3 regions of the Caecibacter sp. AF58-12pH5A genome follow, and region 2 is predicted to be linked to each of the others. Evidence: riboswitches for the same ligand, from Rfam matches in the RefSeq annotation. Region 2 holds a riboswitch; each other region holds the start of a gene.
The links. A riboswitch is a leader RNA that binds a small molecule or an ion and turns the genes downstream of it on or off. The one in region 2 is predicted to bind ZMP and ZTP.
Positions count from the first base shown of each region.

Region 1: linked by a shared signal. The riboswitch ahead of PGX44_RS00585 (phosphoribosylaminoimidazolecarboxamide formyltransferase) and the one ahead of PGX44_RS02725 (L-lactate MFS transporter) in region 2 are both predicted to bind ZMP and ZTP.
Region 3: linked by a shared signal. The riboswitch ahead of PGX44_RS04625 (formate--tetrahydrofolate ligase) and the one ahead of PGX44_RS02725 (L-lactate MFS transporter) in region 2 are both predicted to bind ZMP and ZTP.

Region 1 covers NZ_JAQDBC010000001.1:112,595-115,870, reverse strand. Annotated here, with positions in the region: gene dnaK (molecular chaperone DnaK) at 1-232, shown strand, start outside; gene dnaJ (molecular chaperone DnaJ) at 256-1,482, shown strand; ZMP/ZTP riboswitch at 1,608-1,689, shown strand; gene PGX44_RS00585 (phosphoribosylaminoimidazolecarboxamide formyltransferase) at 1,741-2,916, shown strand; gene ylxM (YlxM family DNA-binding protein) at 3,104-3,276, shown strand, end outside.
Region 2 covers NZ_JAQDBC010000003.1:91,368-94,643, reverse strand. Annotated here, with positions in the region: gene PGX44_RS02730 (DeoR/GlpR family DNA-binding transcription regulator) at 1-72, opposite strand, end outside; gene PGX44_RS02725 (L-lactate MFS transporter) at 244-1,533, opposite strand; ZMP/ZTP riboswitch at 1,616-1,699, opposite strand; gene PGX44_RS02720 (D-alanyl-D-alanine carboxypeptidase family protein) at 1,755-2,789, opposite strand; gene rsmG (16S rRNA (guanine(527)-N(7))-methyltransferase RsmG) at 2,836-3,276, opposite strand, start outside.
Region 3 covers NZ_JAQDBC010000006.1:31,580-34,855, reverse strand. Annotated here, with positions in the region: gene PGX44_RS04625 (formate--tetrahydrofolate ligase) at 74-1,753, opposite strand; ZMP/ZTP riboswitch at 1,807-1,885, opposite strand; gene PGX44_RS04620 (histidine racemase CntK family protein) at 1,946-2,767, opposite strand; gene PGX44_RS04615 (nitroreductase family protein) at 3,005-3,276, shown strand, end outside.

The sequences.
Region 1 (3,276 bases), on a different contig from region 2:
AGAAGCTGTAAAGACTGACGATGTAGAAAAGATCAAAGCTGCATCGGAAGCCTTGACGAAACCGCTCTACGACCTGACCAGCGAAATGTACAAGCAGGCTGACGCACAGCAGCAGGCTGGTGCCCAGCAACAGGCCGGTGCACAGCAGCAGGCAGGCGCACAGCAGAGTGGCCAGAGTGATGAAAAAGTAGTTGACGCTGACTACAAAGTAGTCGACGACGACCAGAAGTAAGTAGATAAAGAGGGGCTGCCCATATGAGCAAAAGAGATTATTATGAAGTACTTGGCGTTCCCAAAGATGCCAGCGAAGCGGATATTAAGAAAGCCTTCCGTAAATTGGCTATAAAGTACCATCCTGATAAAAACCGGGACAACCCTAAGGCTGCAGAAGAAAAGTTCAAGGAAATCAACGAAGCCTACAGCGTCTTGTCTGATAAGAACAAGCGCGCCCAGTACGACCAGTTCGGCATGGATGCCTTCCAGAATGGCAACGCTTCCGGTGCCGGCCAGGGCTTTGGTGGCTTCGGCGGCTTTGGCGGTTTCGGTCAGGGCGGCTTTAGCCAAGGTGGCTTTGGCGGTTTTGGCGATATCTTTGATTCCTTCTTCGGTGGCCAGGGCAGCCGTCAGTCTAACGGTCCGGAACGGGGGGCAGACCTCCGTTTCGACGTAGACATTTCTTTCAAACAGGCTGCTTTTGGGACGGAAATGGAAATCCAAGTACCAAAAGATGAAATCTGTGATCACTGCCACGGCGAAGGCGCCGAACCGGGCAGCAAGGTAGATACTTGCCCTGTCTGCCACGGCACAGGCCAGCAGCGGGTCGTACAAAATACGCCCTTTGGCCAGATGGTCAATGTCCGTACGTGTTCCCATTGCGGCGGCACAGGCAAGGTGATTCACGAAAAATGTAAGAAATGCCATGGCGAAGGCAAGGTCAATGTACGCAAGAAATTGCAGATCAAGATTCCTGGCGGCGTCGATAACGGCTCGCGGCTGCGCGTAGCCGGTGAAGGCGAAGCAGGGGTTCGTGGCGGTGGCTACGGCGACCTGTACGTCTATATCTTCGTCCGCGAAGATCCGAACTTTACGCGCCAAGGCAACGACATCGTATCGCGCCAGACCATCAGCTTTGCCCAGGCGGCACTGGGCTGCACCATCCGCGTCGATACGCTGGACGGCAAGGTAGATCTGAAAATCCCGGCAGGTACGCAAACCGGTACGGTCTTCCGCATCAAAGGACATGGCGTACAAATTCTCGGCAGCAGCGGCCGGCGCGGTGATCACCACGTACAGGTCAACATCAACACGCCAAAACGCATGAATGCCAAGCAGAAAGAGCTGCTTAAAGAATTTGCTAAAGCCAGCGGTGAAGACTGGGTGGGGGAGACTAAAGACGAAAGCATCGTAGACAAAATCAAGAAAAAAGTCTTAGATGTCATCCGCCGCATGCAACGCCCGGAAGCACTCGTCAACCGCACCTAACATACACAGCCAGGCTGTATTCCCAAAAGGATGCAGCCTGGCTTTTAGTATGCAAAAAACGTCCTTTCCCTCGTAACGACGAGGGAAAACGTTGACATAAGGGTATGTTACTTTGTATAATAAATACGGAAGCATGTGACTGACGGAGAGTGGACTAGAAACCACAGGGAGCATGCCGATGTAGAGCCGACCGTCTGGGCAAAGAGTCCGGAAGTGTCGGTATTTTTGTTTATTAGGGACAATATGGGAGGATTAATCATGAAAGAACTGCAATTAAAGTATGGCTGCAATCCCAACCAGGCTTCGGCCCGCGTATATATGAAAGACGGCAGTGATTTGCCCTTTACGGTACTCAACGGCCGTCCAGGTTACATCAATCTGCTCGATGCCCTGAACAGCTATCAGCTCGTAAAGGAACTGAAAGAAGCAACGAAGCTGCCGGCAGCAGCGTCCTTTAAACACGTCAGCCCGGCCGGCGCTGCCGTAGCCAATGAAATGAGCGATACGCTGAAACGCATTTACTGGGTCGACGATTTGGAATTATCCCCCTTGGCTACGGCCTATGCCTGCGCCCGTGGTGCCGACCGTATGAGCTCGTACGGCGATTTTGTCGCCCTTTCCGACGTATGCGACGTACCGACGGCAACGCTCCTCAAGCGTGAAGTATCGGACGGCGTCATTGCTCCGGGTTACACAGATGAAGCCCTGGCTATTTTGAAGACAAAGAAAAAGGGCAACTACTGTGTACTCCAGATTAATCCCGATTACGTACCGCAGGTTTCGGAAACGAAAGAAGTCTTCGGCGTTACCTTCGAACAGGACCGCAATAACGTAAAAATCACGACGGACCTTTTTGGTGAAATCCCGACACAGAACAAGACCATCACTGAGGCAGCCAAGCGGGATCTCATGATTGCCCTTATTACCCTTAAATATACCCAGTCTAACTCCGTATGCTACGTAAAAGACGGCATGACCATCGGCGTAGGCGCAGGCCAGCAGTCGCGCGTACACTGCACGCGTCTGGCCGGCAACAAAGCCGATGTCTGGTGGCTCCGCCAGAACCCGAAGGTATTGGCTTTGCCTTTCCGCGACGACGTACGCCGTCCGAACCGCGACAACGCGATTGACGTCTACATCTCCGATGACTACGAAGACGTCCTGGCCGATGGCATTTGGCAGGATCTCTTTACAGAGCAGCCGGCACCGCTTACACGGGAAGAAAAGAAAGCCTGGATTGCCCAGTTGCACGGCGTAGCTCTCGGCAGCGATGCCTTCTTCCCCTTTGGCGACAATATCGAACGGGCTCACCGCAGCGGTGTAGATTTCATCGCCCAGGCCGGCGGTTCCATCCGTGACGATAATGTCATCGAAACGTGTGACAAGTATGGCATTGCCATGGCCATGACCCATGTCCGCCTGTTCCATCATTAATACTCATAATACGTACTGGAGAGAAGGACTGCGTCCCTGGGACCACCGGTGGCGCAAGCCTTCTTTTTTTGCGTCCGTGTGCGGGAAAAAGAAAAGAAATTTCCAATCTGACAAGTAGAAGTACTTGACAGCGTTTTCCTCATAGGGTATACTATCACAGTACGAGTTTGCACGAGGTGGTGAAACCATGATTGAAGACGTAGTACGCAAGGGCCGGCTCCTCGATATATACGGGCCGCTCCTGACTGAACGGCAGCGCCGGTGCCTGGATATGTATTTCAATCTCGATCTCAGCCTCAGCGAAATCGGTGAAGAACTGCAGATTTCCCGGCAAGGCGCGTACGATATGCTCAATAGAGC
Region 2 (3,276 bases):
GACAATGCGTACGATTTCTTCCTGTCGTTCTTCTGTAAGCATAGCGTCACCTGTCTTTTTTCTATGTATCATTCCTTATATCTGCCTTTATTATATAATCATAATCAATCATTTTCAATCATTTTTAGTGACTATGTTTAAAAAGCAATCATTTTCAATCATCCATCTAACTACGATATACCGGGACAAAAAAATCCCCCAGGCAGTACCATACTGCCACGGGGGATAGGGGTTAAACAGAGCTTAGCCTTTCACTTCCGCCTTCTGACGGACAGGACGGAGGCCTTCCGCATCACGGCAAACGATGCCATGACGGGTCTGGTATTTGAGGAAGAGCATCAGTGCTAAAGCGCCGACGAAGAAGGCCGAGAAGACCTGCAAGGTAACGGCATAGCTGTTCGTCGTTTCTTTAATCAAAGCCAGCAGCAGCGGACCGGCGACACCGGCAGCGCCCCAGGCCGTAAGAATACGTCCGTGAATGGCACTGAGTTCCCGTGTGCCGAAGAGGTCCGAAAGGTATGCCGGCATGCACGAGAAGCCGCCGCCATAGCAGGTGATGATGAGCAATACGAGAACCTGGAAGCTAAAAGAATTAGTCACCTGAGAAAGCTGCCAGAAGGCGACGATTTCAATGGCAAAGAAGAGGACATACGTAGCCGAACGGCCAAGGTAGTCCGATACGGTAGCCCAGGCGATGCGGCCGGCACCGTTCATAAACCCGATGATACCGACCATGGAAGCAGCGGCCATGGGCGACATGCCGACGACTTCCTGAGCCATAGGGGAGGCGACGGCCAGGAGGGCAATACCACAGGTAATGTTGGTAAAGAAGAGAAGCCAGATCGTGTAGAGCTGCCACGTCTTCATCGCCCCTTTGACCGTAAACTGGGGCAGGGAATCGGCATAGACGATCTTTTTCTTTTCCCCGGCCTGACGCAGGGCCAGATCGGCCTGAGGCACTTCGCCTGCTTTAGGCGGCGCCAAATACAGCGAAGAAGCTGTCATAATGGTCATATAAACGGCTCCCAAGATGAGGAAGTTGGGAATAAGACCTACGTGCTGCACCAGAAGCTGCATAACCGGACCGGCGATCATGCTGGCAAAACCAAAGCCCATGATGGCCAGACCCGTAGCAAAGCCACGGTTATCGGGGAACCATTTGACCAGTGTCGAAACAGGTGTAATATAGCCTGTACCCAGGCCGATGCCGCCTATGACACCATAGCAGATATAGAGCAGGGGCAGGCTGTGGAAATACAGGGCAGCAGCCGTACCAAACATGCCGCTGCAGAAGAAAGCCATCGATAAAAGACCTGACTTGCGCGGTCCGATTTTCTGGACAAAGCTGCCTAAAAAACCTGCTGACAGGCCTAAGAATAAAATGGCCAGGGAGAATGTCCACGTCGTTTCCTTCAGGGAAAAGCCCATGGACTCCATAATCGGGCGGGTAAGGACGCTCCAGGCATAGACACTGCCAATGCAGATGTGAATCCCCATAGCGGACAACGCAATAAGCCAACGGTTCTTTTTCATTGAATCCATCTCTCCTTTGCGGTCGGCCGGCACACAGGCGCACAAAAAGAAGCGCCGGCCGGCTGGCCAAAGCATATTTTCATATCTTTGCCCAGACGGTCGGCGCTTACTACTGCGATACAGTCCACGTGGTTGTTCCACTGATCCGTCAGTCCTGTATCGGAATATTCATGATGTTCTTTTATTATAGCAAGAAAGAGTCTTATGTCAAGAATTAATTTTTATGACTCTGCTCCTTGGGCATTGGCAGCAGAAAGGGCCTGTACCTGTCTCTGCTGAGCTGCAATAGACGATAAGGTCTGTCCTGCCGGTGCATTGCGCAGGACATAGGCTTCTTCTGCATCCCGGTCAGCAGCTGTCGCTGCGGCAGTTTCGCTTTGTGCCGCAGCCGCCTGGCTCGTCGTCTTAGCCGCCGGTGCAGCTGTCGTCTGCGGTGCTGTCGTATCCTTTAACTGCGAAAAACCATACGTGAGCAAGCTTTGGGCATCGGCAGAACGGCTCTGCGAATTGAGTATCGAAACGACGAGAGTATGGCCATCACGCGTGGCCGAAGCGACGAGGCAAGGACCGCCTTCGTTCGTCACGCCCGTTTTGACACCGTTAGCACCGCTAAAGCCACTGGTCAGGAACCCATTGGTCGTTTCACAATGCTTGGTCCCGCTATCGATATAGGGCATATCGTAGGACGTGTGGTTTACAAGGCCGCGGAAATCAGAGGACTGCATCGCATAGGCTGCGATTTTCGCCAAATCGCGGGCTGTCGAATAGTGCTTGGCATCAGGCAGGCCGGTAGGATTGGTAAAATGCGTGCCTGTCGCGCCTAAGGCGGCAGCCTTGGCATTCATTTGCTGCACAAAATCAGCTTCTGTCGGCGCTACCGTTACGGCTGCGTCTATGGCCGCATCACAGCCACCGACGGTCATCATACCGGTCAGGGCATGACGCAAGGTCACTTTATCACCGGCATAAAGGCCCAGCTTGCTGACATCGCCAGGCAGCTGCTGGGAAGCCGGAGCAATCGTAAGAGGCTGATCCAGTTTCCCCGATTCTACACCGAGCAGACTGGTCATAATCATAGTCGTACCACCGGGATACATGCGGTGATCTGCATCCTTGGCGTATAATTCTTTCCCCGTATTGGCATCAATGACACAGGCCGACTGTGCATTGATTTCCGGTGCAGCTGCCATGGCGGCCGCCGTACCCAGGGTAAAGCAGGCTGTAAGCAGGACCAGAATAGATTTTTTAAGAGACATGCTGACACACCCTTTCTATAGGCTGAAAAATATGAATTCAGCTCCATTATAACGGATTTTTGGCAGCCAGTGTAGGCTTGCGCGGATATTTTAAGGGACTCTTGGCGTTCTTGCGGATGTAGAGGACAGCCCGCTTATCTGTAAGCCCCGGCAAGGTCACAGGACGCACAGCTTCCAGGGTCCCTCCTAGCACAGCCAGAGCATGGCCGGCTTCTTTGATTTCCTCTTCATATTGTGCCCCCTTAAGGGCAATGAAAACACCGCCTGTACGCACATAGGGCAGTGCCCATTCGCAGAGAATATTGAGGCGCGCAACGGCCCGGCTGGTAACGACATCGAACTGTTCCCGGTAGGTCTTGTCATGGGCTTTTTCTTCAGCCCGGCCGTGGAGAAATACAGCTCCTGTCAGCGTTAGTTCTGTCGTGACCTGTTCCAGGAAACGCAGCCTTTTTTGCAGGGAATCGAAAAAAGTCATGCGCAGGTCCGG
Region 3 (3,276 bases), on a different contig from region 2:
ATCCGGCAAAGCAGGCTGCGCCTGGCCTTGCCGGATGAATTTGTGATAGGTCTATTTTACACCTGCTGCAGACTTAGAACAAGCCTGTAATAACGCCGTTTTCGTCGATGTCCATGCGGTTGGCTGCAGGAACCTTCGGCAGGCCCGGCATAACCATGATGTTGCTCGTCTGGCAGACGATAAAGCCGGCACCGGTGCAGACGCGTACATCTTTGACGGTGATTTTGAAGTTCTTCGGTGCACCGAGGAGGGCCGGATTATCCGACAGGGAGTACTGGGTCTTAGCGACGCAGATCGGCATCTTGTCGAGGCCCAGCTTTTCCAGTTCGGCAATCTGCTTCGGTGCATTGCCTTCGAGAATGACGCCGTCGCCGCCGTAGATTTCCCTGGTCAGGATTTCCAGCTTGTGAAGGATCGTGTCGTTGACGTCGTAGAGCGGTTTGTACGGGGTCTTAGGCTGCGCGAGGAGCTGTAAGACCTTGCGGCCCATGTCGAGACCGCCCTGGCCGCCTTCAGCCCAGCAGTTGTTGAGGGCTACGTCGACGCCGTAGTCTTCGCAGAGCTTCGTCAGGAGGGCGATTTCCGCATCTGTATCGGAGAGGAAGCGGTTGATGCCTACGAGGACGGGCACGTCGTATTTACGCATGTTTTCAATGTGTTTAGCCAGGTTGGCAAAGCCTTTTTCGAGAGCTGCCAGGTTTTCCGTCTGGAGATTCTTTTTGTCGACGCCGCCGTGCATCTTGAGAGCCCGGATGGTGGCTACGATGACGACTGCATTCGGTTTGATGCCGGCAAAGCGGCATTTGATATCCATGAATTTTTCTGCGCCCAGGTCGGCACCGAAGCCGGCTTCCGTAACGGTGATTTCTCCCATCTTGAGGGCCAGCTTGGTGGCGACGACGGAGTTACAGCCGTGGGCAATATTGGCAAAGGGACCGCCGTGTACGAGGGCCGGCGTATTTTCTGTCGTCTGGACGAGGTTCGGTTTGATGGCATCCTTCATGAGAATGGCCATGGCGCCGTCGACGTTGAGCTGCCGTGCCGTAACAAGCTGGCCGTCCAAGTCGTAGGCAACGATGATGTCACCCATGCGTTTTTTGAGATCCATGAGGTCGCTGGCCAGGCAGAGAACGGCCATGATTTCCGAAGCGACGGTAATCATGAAATGATCTTCCCGGGGGAAGCCGTTGACTTTGCCGCCCAGACCGACGACAATGTCGCGCAGGGCCCGGTCATTCATATCCATGACGCGTTTCCAGACGATGCGGCGCACGTCAATGCGCAGGGCATTGCCCTGGTGGACATGGTTATCGATAGCTGCAGCCAAGAGGTTGTTGGCCGCTGTAATAGCGTGCATATCGCCTGTAAAATGGAGGTTGATATCTTCCATGGGGAGAACCTGGGAATAGCCGCCGCCGGCAGCGCCGCCTTTGATGCCAAAGACAGGTCCCAAGGACGGTTCACGCAGGGCCGTCATGGTTTTATGGCCCAGTTTATTGAGTGCCTGTGCCAGACCGATGGTCGTTAAGGTCTTGCCTTCACCGGCCGGAGTCGGCGTAATGGCCGTGACCAGGACGAGCTTGCCGTCTTCATTTTTTGACAGGCGTTTAATGGCGTCGAAGGAGATCTTCGCTTTATATTTACCGTATAATTCCAAATCGTCTTCTGTCAAACCTACTTTTTCTGCAATCTTTACAATCGGTTCCAATGTCGTCTGCTGCGCAATTTCAATGTCGCTCAATACTTTAGTCATATTGGAAATCAGCTCCTGTTCCATAAATGTAAAGAAAAATAGCCGGCCCTCCGGACTATTGCCCAGACGGTCGGCTTTTCGATATCATGCTCCCATGTGGTTAGTCCACTTCCGTCAGTCACATGACTATGGTGTTATTATACAAGGCCAGGCCTGGCCTTGTCAATATGAGTATTTCTTTTGCTCAGTGGCCTAGAGCTGTACACATTGTTCCTTTTCCAGGCGCACAGGACCGCCGATGTGGATTTTCTTTATTTCTCCATCGCTGACGGCTGCTTCAATGGTAATCATGCCGCCAGGCTGACGGATTTCACAGGCGATTTCATGGCCGCACAGCTGGGACAGGGCCGCTGCCGTAGCGGCTGAGCCGGAACCACAGCTTTGTTCCCAATAGAGGGTCTTCGTGGCCGTTACGTACACAGCCGGAATCATGGTCAGTGTCTTGCGGTCGACGAGGTCGAGGCCAAAGGCTTCGTAATGGAAGGTCGAAGCAAAATTGTATACGGCTTTCCAGATCTGGTCGCGATCCAGATTTTTGAGGGCTGTCGTAAAATGAACAAAATGGACGATTCCCGGCAACGCTACGCGGTAAAACCGAAAGGCCGTATTGCCTACGTCGAGGCTGACCGTGTCCATCTTTTTTGGCAGCGGCATGTCAATGGACGCATCGTAGACCTGGTCTTCTTCACCACGCTGTACGCGGGCCTGCAAGGGAGCACTGCAGCCGGAACAGGAAATCATGTACTCTCCTGCCTCTGCTCCCGACTGGGACAAGAGATAGGCTGCGGCCGAACGGGACGCGTTGCCGCAAAATTCACCACCCATCATATCGAGCCGGATCTGGGCGCCCTGGTTGGACGGTGATAAAAAGGCGACCTGTTCTGCGCCGACACAGTCAGGCTGCAACAGCTTTTCTGCAATGGTTGCGTGTTCCGACGGAGGGATCTCATCCAGTACGAGAATGGTCGTGTTGCCACTAGGGTCAGCTTTTACATAATGGATTTCCTGTATCATTTCTGCACCTCAAATAGGATCATTTCCGCATCTGGCTCCACGAAAAACGGCCAGGCGGCTTACATGTTATCTATTATAGCATATTCGGCCCACATATTCAGTCTTATGGAGAAAATAAATCAGATTCTCTGCCACCTGGCCGCCACCCGGTGTCTGACGGGACAGGCGTCCCATTGACAGGGGCCGTCGTCGTGTATTACGATGAGATTACATATACGCTTAGAAAGGAGCCTTACTATGGAAGTAGCAAATGCAATCAATGAACGACGCAGTATCCGCAAGTATACACCCGAACCGCTGACGCGGGAAGAAATTGAAAAAATATTGACGGCCGGCATGATGGCCCCGTCGTCGAGCAATCTGCAGCCTTGGTATTTTGTAGTCATCGAAAGCAAAGAAAACATGGAGCGCCTGAAGAACATCATGGCCATCGCGACGAATAACCTGATGCCCTACTTTAAATCCCGCTTTGCCAAGCATCCCCAGGTGATTGCCGATACGTCGGCCTT